DNA from 2 places in the Methylohalobius crimeensis 10Ki genome. Region 2 is predicted to be linked to the other one. Evidence: predicted binding sites of a transcription regulator. Region 2 holds the regulator's gene; the other holds the start of a gene.
The links. Region 2 encodes HrcA, which represses chaperone genes, less so after heat shock. Its sites were predicted from a motif close to TNTTAGCACTCNNNNNNNNNGAGTGCTAANA; they were not measured.

Region 1 (6,235 bases), on a different contig from region 2:
GGCGACTTGGCTGCCGCGAACCAGGCGGCTGGCAAGGCGGGCGCTTTGTCCGCCGTCCAGAATGCCGCCCAGTACGGTCAGGGCATAGGCTTCCCATTGGCGATCCTCCGGCAGATCGGCCAGAACCGGCGCTTTATAGCCCATCACCAGATAAGGCAGCTGGGCCGGCAGACGCATGGTCATGCGCCTTTCCCCCACTTGCTCGACTTCAGTTCGAGGCTTGGGAGGTGGAATCTCGCTGGGCTCGTGCTTTCCGAACCATTTCTCGGCCAGGGTCAACACGCGGCGCGGCTCCACGTCGCCCACCACCACGAGCGTGGCGTTATTGGGCGCATACCATCGCTGGTACCAGACTTTAAGATCGTCGAGGGTGAGATTCGCCACATCCGCCGGCCATCCGATGATGGGGTTTCGATAAGGCCCGTTGGTAAAGGCGGTCGCCATGAAATGTTCGTAAGTCTTGGCGCGCGGCTTATCCTCGGTGCGCAAGCGGCGTTCCTCAAGCACCACCTGTTGTTCCTTGGCGAAGGCTTCTTTTTCCAAGCGCAGATTTCGCATCCGGTCCGCTTCCAATTCCAGGGCGATCGGCAAATGGGATTTTTCCAGGCTTTCGAAATAGGCGGTGTAATCCGTACCGGTGAAAGCGTTCTCCCGTCCCCCGTTTTCCGCGATGATGCGAGAAAATTCTCCCGGACCGTGTTTTTCCGTCCCCTTGAACATCATATGTTCCAGCATATGGGAAATGCCGGTAACGCCCTCACGCTCGTAGCTCGAACCCACCTTGTACCAAATCTGGGACACCACCACGGGCGCCCGATGATCCTCCTTGACCACCACTTTCAACCCATTGTCCAACTTGAACTCATGCACCTGCTCGGTAGTCGCGCATGCCGCCAACGGCGACAGCAAAACCACCCAAGCTGCCATGCGAAGCCATGTCTTGGCCGGCTCGAGCAGGGGATGTTTCATTTTTCGACCGAATCCCATCACTGGTATATAACTTTTCATCGCCGCCCTTTATGCAGAGTGATCACATAAATTCCCACGGATTTAGTATAAAATGCAGGGTTCTATTGTAAACGATTCCCTTCCCGCCGATGAAAACGAATACGTCGACCTCCCCGCAGATACCCCTCTGGCGAGCCTATCTGAACCTGTGCAAACCCAAGGTGGTGGCTTTGATCGTGTTCACCGCGGTGGTGGGGATGTTTCTGTCGGTACCCGGCATGGTGCCGTGGCAACCGCTTTTGGCCGGAACTTCGGGCATCGCCTTGGCGGCGGCGTCGGCGGCGGCCTTCAATCACTATCTCGATCGCCACGCGGATGCGGTGATGGGGCGGACACGCAAACGCCCCCTTCCCCGAGGGGAGATCCAACCGCGCCATGTGCTGATGTTCGCCTCCCTGCTCGGCGTCGCGTCCATGGTGATTCTGGTGGTATGGACCAACGGGTTGACGGCGGTATTGACCTGCCTTTCCTTGATCGGCTACGCGGTGGTCTACACCGTCTTTTTGAAACGGGCCACGCCTCAGAACATCGTCATCGGCGGCGCGGCCGGGGCGGTCCCCCCGATCCTGGGATCGGCCGCCGTGTTGGGTGTGGTGCATCCCTATTCGGTTTTATTGTTTTTGATTATCTTTCTGTGGACACCGCCCCACTTCTGGGCGCTTGCGATCGCCAAACGGGATGAATACGCCCAGGTGGACATCCCCATGCTGCCGGTCACCCACGGGGTGGAATTCACCGGCCTGCAAGTATTCCTCTACACGATTTTATTGTTCGTGATCAGCTTGATACCTTATTTAACCCGGATGAGCGGCCTGATCTATTTGGCGGCCGCGGTCATTCTGGGGGGAATATTCCTGTATCTGGCCTGGCAACTCCGCCGCCGCCCCGAAGACGGCCGCCTGGCCATGCGCACCTTCGGTTACTCCATTATCTATCTGATGGGGATCTTCGCCGCTTTGCTGGTGGATCACTACCTGCCCTGGCCTTGACGACTCAAGCGGCCCCTTCCACCATGCGTTCCTTGAGCTTGAGGATGGCGCTTTTTTCCAATTGACGGATGCGTTCGGCGGAGACGCCGTAACGATCGGCCAACTCGTGCAGCGTGGCCTTCTTCTCCCCCAGCCAACGGGATGCGAGAATATCGCGACTGCGCTCGTCCAAACGGCTCAAGGCCTGACGCAAGCGCTCCTGGGTAAGAAGCCGCCATTCGCTGTCTTCCAATTGGCGGGCCGGGTCGGCATCGGCCTCGCCGGCCAGATACTGCACGGGGGCAAATTGCCCCTCTTCTTCGCTGCTACCGACGTCAAACGCCATATCCTGGCCGTTCAGGCGCTGTTCCATTTCCCGCACGGTTTCCACTTTCACCCCCAGATCCTCGGCGATCGTCTCGGCTTCTTTTTGATTGAGCCAACTGAGGTGTTTTCGAGCTTTGCGCAGGTTGAAGAAGAGTTTGCGCTGGGCTTTGGTGGTGGCGATTTTGACGATCCGCCAGTTGCGCAATACAAATTCGTGAATTTCCGCCCGGATCCAATGGACGGCAAAGGAAATCAGCCGCACTCTCAAGCTCGGATCATAGCGCTTGACCGCTTTCATCAAACCGATATTCCCTTCTTGAACCAGATCCGCCAAAGGCAAGCCGTATCCCAGATAGCCCCGGGCGATGGGCACCACATGGCGCAAGTTGGACAATACCAGTTGTCTGGCCGCTTCGATGTCGTCTTCTTCGCGGTAACGCGTCGCCAACGCCCTTTCTTCCTCCGCACTCAAGACCGGGATCTGATTGACGGCAGCGAGGTAATCGCTGACGGAGCTGATGGATGTGCCGATACCGGGAAGTGCCAATGCGTTACTCATTCCGTCCCTCCTTTTTTATTTGAAGCGCTACCGAGCAGCCTTTGAGATTAGCATCACTTTCATGAGAGTGCCAATCGTTTAGAGAGTTCCCTGGCCGGTTTCGTTTCCAAAGGAAGCTCCCCGGGTTCCAAATTAGACCTTGAGCCGCCACAAATGACGGGTAGCCACCAACCACGCACCAAGCATGCCCAGGCCACAAGAAAACATCCAAAATTCGAGGATTTCGCCCAAAGACAGGAAATGCAGGGAAAAACTGCCGTTATACAAAGCGACCAAACGCTGCACCGGAGGTTGCAAAGCCAACCATATCCCGCCCACCGTCAACCAGCCCAGCAACCCCCCCATCCAGCCATACCAGAATCCCGCGTACAGGAAGGGGCGACGGATGAATCGGTGGGTGGCGCCTAAAAGCTTCATGACCTCGATCTCCGGTTGCCGGCTTTGCAGCTCCAAGCGAATCGTATTGCCCACGGTCAACAAGACCGCCAAGCCCAGAATCCCTCCCAGCAATATTCCGCCCCGCTCGGCCATCTGCAGCAGAGCCCGCAGTCGTTGCAACCAATGCATGTCCCATTGGGCGAGATCGACCGCCGGGTATTCCCGCCATTCCTCTACCAAGGTTCGGAGGCGCTGGGGAGTACGCCAGCGTTTTTCGGGCAATACTTCGATCACCACCGGGAGCGGATTCTCTTCCAGGGCGTCCAGCACTTCGCCAAACCCGCTATAACGCCGAAAATCGGCCAATCCGGCCTCTTTGTCGATCAGTTTGGCCGCAGCCACCGCCTCGTGCCCGCGAAGCTTGGTCAACAACTCGATTCCCTCGGACTCGCTCACTTCGGGTTGCAGATAGAGGGAAATCCGCCAACTCTCCTCGAAACGTCCGCTCAAGGCGTAAAGATTGTCGAGAGTCAGATAAAACGTCAACGGCAAAGCCAAGGTCACGCCGATGGCCATCAGGGTCATGACCGTCACCCAAGGATTGCGCCATAAGGCCCCCAAACTGGAAAACAGCGCATAACCATGCAACCGCCCGTAATGACGCAACCGCGAGCGTAACCGGGGGAGTCGGGGCGAGTGAGAGGATGGGCTTTTGGACATAAGCGGATTATGCTGCCAGGCGACCGCGATCCAGATGAATGACCCGATGCGCGAATCGACTGACCAGATTTTGGTCGTGGCTGGCGATCAACAAGGTGACGCCGACCCGGTTGAAATCCCGGAACATTTCCAGGATTTCCAGGGACAATTCGGGATCCAGGTTCCCCGTCGGCTCGTCGGCCAAAATCAAGGGGGGGCGAGCGACGATGGCGCGGGCGATGCCGACCCGTTGCTGTTCCCCGCCGGACAAAGTCATCGGATAACGACGCTCGTATCCTGCCAGACCGACCTTGTCCAAAGCGGCGCGCGTCCGGCGCCCGATTTCTTCCGACCCGAACCCGGCGATCAACAGCGGCAGAGCCACATTGTCGAAAACGCTGCGGTCGTAGAGCAAGCGGTAATCCTGAAAAATCAGGCCCAATTTGCGGCGCAGAAACGGGATCCGGCGATCCGGCAAGCGGCTCAAATTGACGCCGTTCAGGAAAATCGTGCCCCGGGTCGCACGCTCCATCAGGGCGACCAAGCGCAGCAAAGTGCTTTTACCGGCGCCGGAATGGCCGGTAATGAAAATCATTTCTCCCGGCGAAACCTGAAAGCTCAGTCGAGTCAAGGCATCTCCGCTGCCGGGATAGCGTTTGCTGACCTGATCGAACTTCAGCACGCGAGAATTAAAACCCGTTGATTTCCAGGTTAAACCGATTCCGCCCACTCGCGTCTAAAACCGGGCAATCCAACCAATTAACATCATAGTCTATCGGCGACTTCAATGGCATTAATGCACCGTAACCGCTTGTTCTTCCTGGAGCTGATCGGCGAACAACGCGTCCACGAAGGCCTCAGCGTCGAAATCCTGCAAATCGTCGATGCCTTCGCCGATGCCGATGAAGCGGATCGGAATTCCGAACCGCTTGGCCAAGGCGAAAATCACGCCGCCCTTGGCGGTTCCGTCCAGCTTGGTCAAAGCCAATCCGGTCAAATCCACGGCTCGATGGAATTGCTCGGCTTGAACCAGCGCGTTTTGACCGGTGGTGGCATCCAAGACCAACAGCACCTCGTGAGGAGCGGCCGGGTCGAGTTTGGCCATGATTCGCTTGATTTTGGCCAATTCCTCCATCAGGTTGGACTTGGTGTGCAAGCGGCCCGCGGTATCGGCGATCAACACATCGATCTGCCGGGCCTTGGCCGCCTCGAGGGCATCGAAGACCACGGACGCGGAATCGGCGCCGGTTTGCTGAGCGATCACCGGCACTTGGTTACGCTCTCCCCAGGCTTGGAGTTGTTCCACCGCGGCGGCGCGGAAAGTGTCCCCCGCCGCCAACATCACCCGCTGGCCCTGGCGTTGGAATCGCTGGGCCAATTTGCCGATGGTGGTGGTTTTCCCCACGCCGTTGACCCCTACCACGAGGATCACGAAAGGATTGGCATCCGGATCGATGTGCAAAGGCCGGCTGCTCGGCTCCAGGATCTCCGACAAAGTATCGCGTAGCGTCCGCATCACCTCGGTGTTGTCTTGTAGCTGGTGACGCTCCAACTTGGAAGTCAAACGGTCGATGATTTCGGTGGTCGCATCCACCCCCACATCCGCCATCAGCAGATGGGTTTCGATCTCCTCGACCAACTCGTCGTCCAGGGTCTTGCCGGCCAACGGCAGACCCGCCAGAAATCCGGTCAACCCCCGGCGGGTTTTTCCCAGTTGGCTCTTGAGGCGGTCATACAGGGTTTCCGGCTTCGGCGGCGGAGGCAATACCTCGGCTTCCACGGCCGGCGGACGGAGCGCTTCCTCGGCGGGCGGCGCCACCGCTTCCGGTAAAGGCGGCGCATAGCGGAGATGGAATCTGACCGCGCCGACCGTCAGCAACAAGATTACGCCCACCAGCCCGTGCGCCACCGTCAATGCCGGCTGGATGTATCGCAACACGCCCAGCCCCAAGGCGATCTCCACCAACAGCAGGAAATTCAGTAATATGCCCGTCTTACTCAGATGCGGGACTTTGGGGTTGGAACTGATACCGATTCCCAAGCCGAACAGCACCACGAATGCCAAGGCGGCACCGACCCGATGTAGCCAGTGGATCGTGATCCTGGCTTGGGCATCCGGCAAGGTCCAGGCGGTCAGGCCCCCTTGCCATTGCTCCCAGAAGGCGATGGCGTGCCAATCCAAATCCGGCCACCACACCCCTCGGCAAGTGGGAAAATCGGGACACGCCAGGGTGGCGAAATTGGCGCCGACCCAAGCGCCCAAGACGATCTGGCCCAGGGCGACCCACCATGCCAG
Region 2 (6,235 bases):
GTTTCGATCCCCAGGGAGAGCGGAGTGACGTCGAGGAGCAGCACGTCTTTCACGTCGCCGCCCAGCACACCGGCCTGGATCGCGGCCCCGAGAGCGACGGCCTCGTCCGGGTTGACGTCTTTGCGGGGGTCCTTGCCGAAGACCTGCTTGACGAACTCCTGCACCTTGGGCATCCGGGTTTGACCGCCTACGAGGATGACATCGTCAATTTCCGACGGCGACAGGCCGGCGTCCTTCAAGGCGATTTCGCACGGCTGCCGGGTCTTTTCCACCAGATCTTCGGTCAAGGCTTCCAGCTTGGCCCGGGTGAGTTTCACGTTCAAGTGCTTGGGACCCGAGGCGTCGGCGGTGATATAGGGCAGATTGACTTCGGTCTGCTGGGTGGAGGAAAGCTCGATCTTGGCCTTCTCGGCGGCCTCCTTCAAACGCTGCAATGCCAGGGGATCGTTGTGGAGATCGATGCCGGCGTCTTTTTTGAACTCATCCACCAGATAATCGATGACCCGCTTGTCGAAATCTTCCCCCCCGAGGAAAGTATCGCCGTTGGTGGACAGGACCTCGAATTGACGCTCGCCCTCCACATCGGCCATTTCGATGATGGAGATATCGAAGGTGCCGCCACCCAGGTCGTACACCGCAACCTTGCGGTCGCCCTGCTGCCGGTCCAGACCGAAAGCCAAAGCCGCGGCGGTGGGCTCGTTGATGATCCGTTTCACTTCCAGCCCGGCGATGCGGCCGGCGTCCTTGGTGGCCTGACGCTGGGAGTCGTTGAAATACGCCGGCACGGTGATGACCGCTTCCTTGATTTCTTCCCCCAAATAAGCCTCGGCGTCCTCCTTCAATTTGCGCAGAACGCGCGCGGAAATTTCCGGCGGCGCCATTTTCTTGTCCAGGGCGGGCACATCCACCCAGGCATCGCCGTTGGGTGCCGAGACGATTTTATAGGGCACCATGTCGACGTCCTTTTTCACCACCGCATCCTCGTGCTTACGCCCGATCAGACGTTTGATGGCGAACAGGGTGTTCTGCGGGTTGGTGATCGCCTGCCGCTTGGCCGGATTCCCCACCAGCACCTCGCCTTCCTTGGTGAAAGCGACGATCGACGGCGTGGTCCGAGTGCCTTCCGCGTTTTCGATCACCCTGGGCTTGCCGCCCTCCAGAATCGCCATGCACGAGTTGGTCGTACCTAAATCGATACCTAAAATTTTTGCCATTGGCTTAATCTCCTACTGTTATTCATGTTCGCCCGCTTGAGTGATAAATGGGGCCAAGCTTTCGATTTTCAAGCTTCCTCGTCGATACGCGGCTGCGCTTCGGCGGATGGCTTGGCCACCACCACCAGGGCGGGACGAATGAGCCGGTCGTTCAAGGTATAGCCCTTTTGGAATACCTTGACCACGGTATCGGGCTCGACCCCTTCGATGTCTTCGGTGGTCATCGCCTGATGGTATTCCGGGTCGAATTTCTCGCCCAGCGGCTCGATTACCTTGATCTGGAAGCGATCGAATACCGTCAGCAGCTGCTTGAGGGTCAATTCGACCCCTTCGCGAATCTTTTCCAGCTCGTCGGTTTCCCCCGCCGCCTGCAACCCCAGCTCCAGGCTGTCGGCCACCGACAAAAGCTCCTGGGCGAATTTCTCGATCGCGTACTTCTGCGAATTTTTGAGTTCGCGCTCCATCCGCCGATGGAGGTTTTCCAGCTCGGCCTGGGCGCGCAAAAGTTTGTCCCAATTTTCCTCCGCCTGACGTTCCGCCTCGCTCAGCTTTTGCAGCAGAACCTCCGGCGATTCCTGGGTTTCGGCCGCCTCAGCCTCCACCGCCTCGGTCTGCGCCGTGGTTTCTTCCTGGGAATCTTTATTTTCCTCGGTCATAGCCTCTCCGCTTATCTGTTCTCCGAAAACTGGCAATAATATCTCCGGTTAAGACGGATGGAGGCGTCAGCCGCAACCCACCGCTCAGTCATGATGGATTCACGCGCGATGTCCGCGACGCTGGACGAACCGGGAGTCGTCCTACCGATGCGTCGATTCACTCCACCCATCTGGGGATGTTAGTTAAGATGGGGACGCCAGTTTCTGATTCAAGGCCGTGCTGAGCAATTTGGCGGTAATATCCACCAGCGGGATGACGCTTTCGTAGCGCATCCGGGTCGGACCGATCACCCCCAGCACCCCCAGCACCCGGCCTTCCACCTCGTAACTTCGGGTCACCAGACTGCATTGCTCGAAGGGCCAATAACCCGATTCCTCGCCGATGAAAATTTGCACCCCTTCCGCTTCGATGCATTGATCCAACAGATGCAGCAAGTCGCGCTTCTCGTCGAAGGCTTCGAACAATTTCCGCAGACGCGCCTGCTCGCTCAGTTCGGTGAAGTCCATCAGATTGGTCTGGCCGGCCAACACATAATCTTCTTCCAGGGACTCAGGCTTCATGAACAGGGAGCCGGCCGCTTCCAAAACCGACTTGATCTCCTCGCTGATCCGCTTCTCGGTCTGCTGCACCTCCTGCCGGATCGCGTCCCGCAGCTCGGTCAGGCGCTTCCCCTCGAGCCGGGCGTTGAGATAGTTGGACGCTTGCTGCAATTGGGACGGCGTAAACGCCTGGGACGGACGAATGACCCGATTATAGACTTCGTCGTCATCGGTCACCAGAACGACCAATACCCGCCCCTGGGAAAGCGGCAAAAACTCGATGTGCCGAAAAGCGACCTGCCCGCGCCGCGGCAAGGTCACCAGCCCCGCCATGCGACTGACTTGGGCCAGCAGCCGGGAAGCCGCGCCCAAAAGCTCATGGGGTTCCTCCAAGGACTCGAAGCCTTTCCATAGTTCCCGGGTCACCCCCGCCTCCAAGGGCTTGACGGTCAGCAGGGAATCGATGAACAATCGATATCCCTTGACCGTGGGCACCCGACCGGCGGAGGTATGGGGCGAAGCGATCAGGCCCAATTCCTCCAGATCCGCCATGATATTGCGAATCGTCGCCGGACTCAGGTTCAGCCCCGCCCCCCGCGACAAGGTGCGGGAACCCACCGGCTGACCTTCGTCAATGTAGCGTTCGATCAGCACTTTCAGCAAATGCTGGGATCGTTCGGTCAATTCCAGGAACTGGGACATGCCAATCTTTGCTGTTATCAGCACTCTTTTAAAGGGAGTGCCAAGCTAGCAATCTCTAGATATATTGTCAAGAAACACCTAATATAATTTATTTATGTCATTCGATTGTTTCACTCCGTGAGCGGATGCTTCCACACCATTGGCATCGTCGCCAAACCTAATGTAGAACAAGTCGGCCATACCTTGCAGGCCATCTACGCACATTTGCGCCGGCGCGGATTCGAGCTGCGCCTCGAGGACGTCGCCCAACGACTGTTGGACGCACCGTCGGAGACGGTCCGCCCGATCCAGATGCTGGGCAAGGAATGCGACGTGGTGATCGCGGTGGGAGGCGACGGCACTTTGCTCAATACCGGCCGCTCCGTGGCGCCCTTCGGCACCCCGGTGATCGGCGTCAATCTCGGCCGGGTCGGCTTCCTGGTGGACGTTTCCCCCCAGCAAGCGCTGGTGAAACTGGACGCCATGCTGGCCGGTCACTACCGCGCGGAAGAGCGGCCCCTACTCCGCGCTCAAATCGTCCGGGAAGGCGGCATCGTTCGCGAGGAACTGGCGGTCAACGAGGTGGTGGTCCACCGTTGGATCACCCCTTGCATGATCGAAATCATCACCCACATCGACGGCCGTTTCCTCAACTCCCAGCGCGCCGACGGTTTGATCGTTTCCACCCCCACCGGCTCCACCGCTTACGCCTTATCCGGAGGGGGACCGATTCTCTATCCGACCCTCGATGCCATCGAGCTGGTTCCGATCAACCCCCACACCCTGACCAATCGACCCATCGTCATCGCCGGCGGTAGCGAAGTGGAAATCGCTTTCGGCGCGGCCAAGGACATGCGCGCCGAAGTTTCTTGCGACACGGTTTCGATTCCCGAAGTCCGCTTCGACGATCACATTCGCATCCGCAAAGCGGATCAACCGCTGAAGCTACTGCACCCGGTCGATTACGATTTTTTCGAGATTTTACGGGTCAAATTGAACTGGAGCAGCAACGGACCTAAACGATGCTGACAGCTTTGAGCATCCACAATTTTGCGGTCGTTAAACGACTGAATCTGGACTGGTTTCCCGGCTTTACCGCCTTGACCGGCGAAACCGGGGCGGGAAAATCCATTCTCCTCACCGCCCTCGATCTGGGATTGGGCGGGCGCGCCGCCGCCGACCTGGTGCGCAGCGGCGCCGACAAAGCGGAAATCGTTCTGGAATTCGACTTGGAACAGGCCCCGACGGCCCGTCAATGGCTTGTCGACAACGATCTGGGAGACGGCCCCGATTGCCTGATTCGTCGCAGCGTGGCGGCCAAAAAGCGCAACCGGGCTTTCATCAACGACCGCCCGGTCGGTCTCGAAGCCTTGCAGAACCTGGGCCAGCACTTGGTGGAGATTCACGGCCAACACGCCCACTTGCGCTTGCGCCAACCTTCCGCCCAGCGCCAGCTGCTCGACGCCCACGCCGGCAACGACTCCCTGCTGACCGAACTCACCGGCCTTTATCGGGACTGGCGCGCCACCCGCGAGCATTTGATGCGCCTGCGCCAAGACGTGGGAGATCGATCCCTCAGGGAGGAATTTCTGCGCTTCCAGATTCAGGAACTGGAAGCGGCCGCCATCGAGGAACTGGACTTCGACGCCCTCATCGAAGAACATACTCGGCTCAGTAATCTGGACAAGATCTTGGCCTCCGCGCAAAGTCAATTGCATCTTTTGTATGAGGACGACGCCTCGGTGTCCGACCGTATCGACCAGGCGGCTAGAGAGCTCGAATCTCTTCTGGAGTTGGCGCCCGAATTTCAAGAAACCGCGGAATTGGTGCGGAGCGCCCAAATTCAGCTGGAAGAAGCCGGCCATCTGCTCCGCCAACGCCTGGAGGACTTGGAGTCCGACCCCGATCGCTTGATGCGCCTGGAAGAGCAGTTGACCGGTCTCCACGACCTGGCCCGAAAACATCGGCTCGCCCCGGAAGCCTTACCCGAGCGGCTGGCGGAAATGCGCACGGAACTGGACGGCCTGACCCACCAGGAAATCCGCATCGCCGAATCGGAACAGCGCCTGGAATCACTGGAAGCCGCCTATCGGGAGCAGGCCTCCCGGTTGAGCACGCGCCGGCGCGACTGCGCCGAGGGCCTGGCCGCACGCATCACCGAACTGATTCGCGAACTGGGAATGCCCCATGGGAAATTTGCCATCGACCTCCAAACCGAAACCGCTTCCGATCCCCGCCCCGAAGGATTGGACCGGGTGGAATTTCGGGTGGCCACCAACCCCGGCATGCCTCCCAAGCCTTTGGCGAAAGTCGCCTCGGGCGGTGAATTGTCGCGCCTCAGCCTGGCCATTCAGGTGGCCTGTAGCGAAGCCCGTTCGGTCCCGACCCTGATCTTCGACGAGGTGGACACCGGGATCGGCGGCGGCGTCGCCGAGATCGTCGGCCGCCGCCTGCGGGAACTGGGGGGAAACCGGCAGGTGTTGTGCGTCACCCATCTGCCCCAAGTGGCCGCCCAGGCTCACCATCATTACCTGGTCAGCAAGGCCCAACCGGAACCGGAAGCCGACAGCGATCACGTCGGCGTGGAAACGCGAGTACACCCCTTGGATTCGGATAGCCGGCAGCAAGAAATCGCCCGCATGCTGGGAGGACTGACAATCACCGACCAAACCTTGGCCCACGCGGAGGAAATGCTGCAATGGACCCGCTAACCCTGCCCCCGGAATGGGCGCCGCAGTCCTTCGTCCTGCTGGCCTGGCCCCATCCGGAAGGAGATTTCGCTCCCTGGCTGGAGGCGGTGGAACACAGCTACGCCTTGACGTTGGCCGCGATCAGCCAGCGCCAAGGGGCGGTGATCGTCTGCCGCGACGCCGATCATCGCGCTCACATCGATACGCTTCTCCAGGGCTACCCAATCGAGCCGGCTCGCATCCGCTTCGCCAAAGCCCCTTATCGCGACACCTGGGTGCGGGACACGGCGCCTTTGACCGTCCAGCGAGGGCACCCGGCGGCGTGTCAATTGATCGATTTCCGCTTCAACGGTTGGGGCGGAAAATATCCCTCCCAAGTGGACGACGCCTTGGGCGAGCACTTGTACGGACAAGGTATTTTCGGATCGACGCCCTACCGACGCGTGGACTGGGT

Region 1: the regulator HrcA is predicted to act here: its motif matches at 2,908-2,938, upstream of rpoH (RNA polymerase sigma factor RpoH).

What each region holds. Positions count from the first base shown of each region.
Region 1 is NZ_ATXB01000001.1:1,147,936-1,154,170, reverse strand. It holds gene H035_RS0105900 (M16 family metallopeptidase) at 1-969, opposite strand, end outside; gene cyoE (heme o synthase) at 1,098-1,997, shown strand; gene rpoH (RNA polymerase sigma factor RpoH) at 2,002-2,862, opposite strand; gene ftsX (permease-like cell division protein FtsX) at 2,995-3,960, opposite strand; gene ftsE (cell division ATP-binding protein FtsE) at 3,968-4,621, opposite strand; gene ftsY (signal recognition particle-docking protein FtsY) at 4,733-6,235, opposite strand, start outside.
Region 2 is NZ_ATXB01000002.1:449,348-455,582, forward strand. It holds gene dnaK (molecular chaperone DnaK) at 1-1,214, opposite strand, end outside; gene grpE (nucleotide exchange factor GrpE) at 1,283-1,870, opposite strand; gene hrcA (heat-inducible transcriptional repressor HrcA) at 2,054-3,112, opposite strand; gene H035_RS0115855 (NAD(+) kinase) at 3,230-4,120, shown strand; gene recN (DNA repair protein RecN) at 4,114-5,802, shown strand; gene H035_RS20245 (agmatine deiminase family protein) at 5,790-6,235, shown strand, end outside.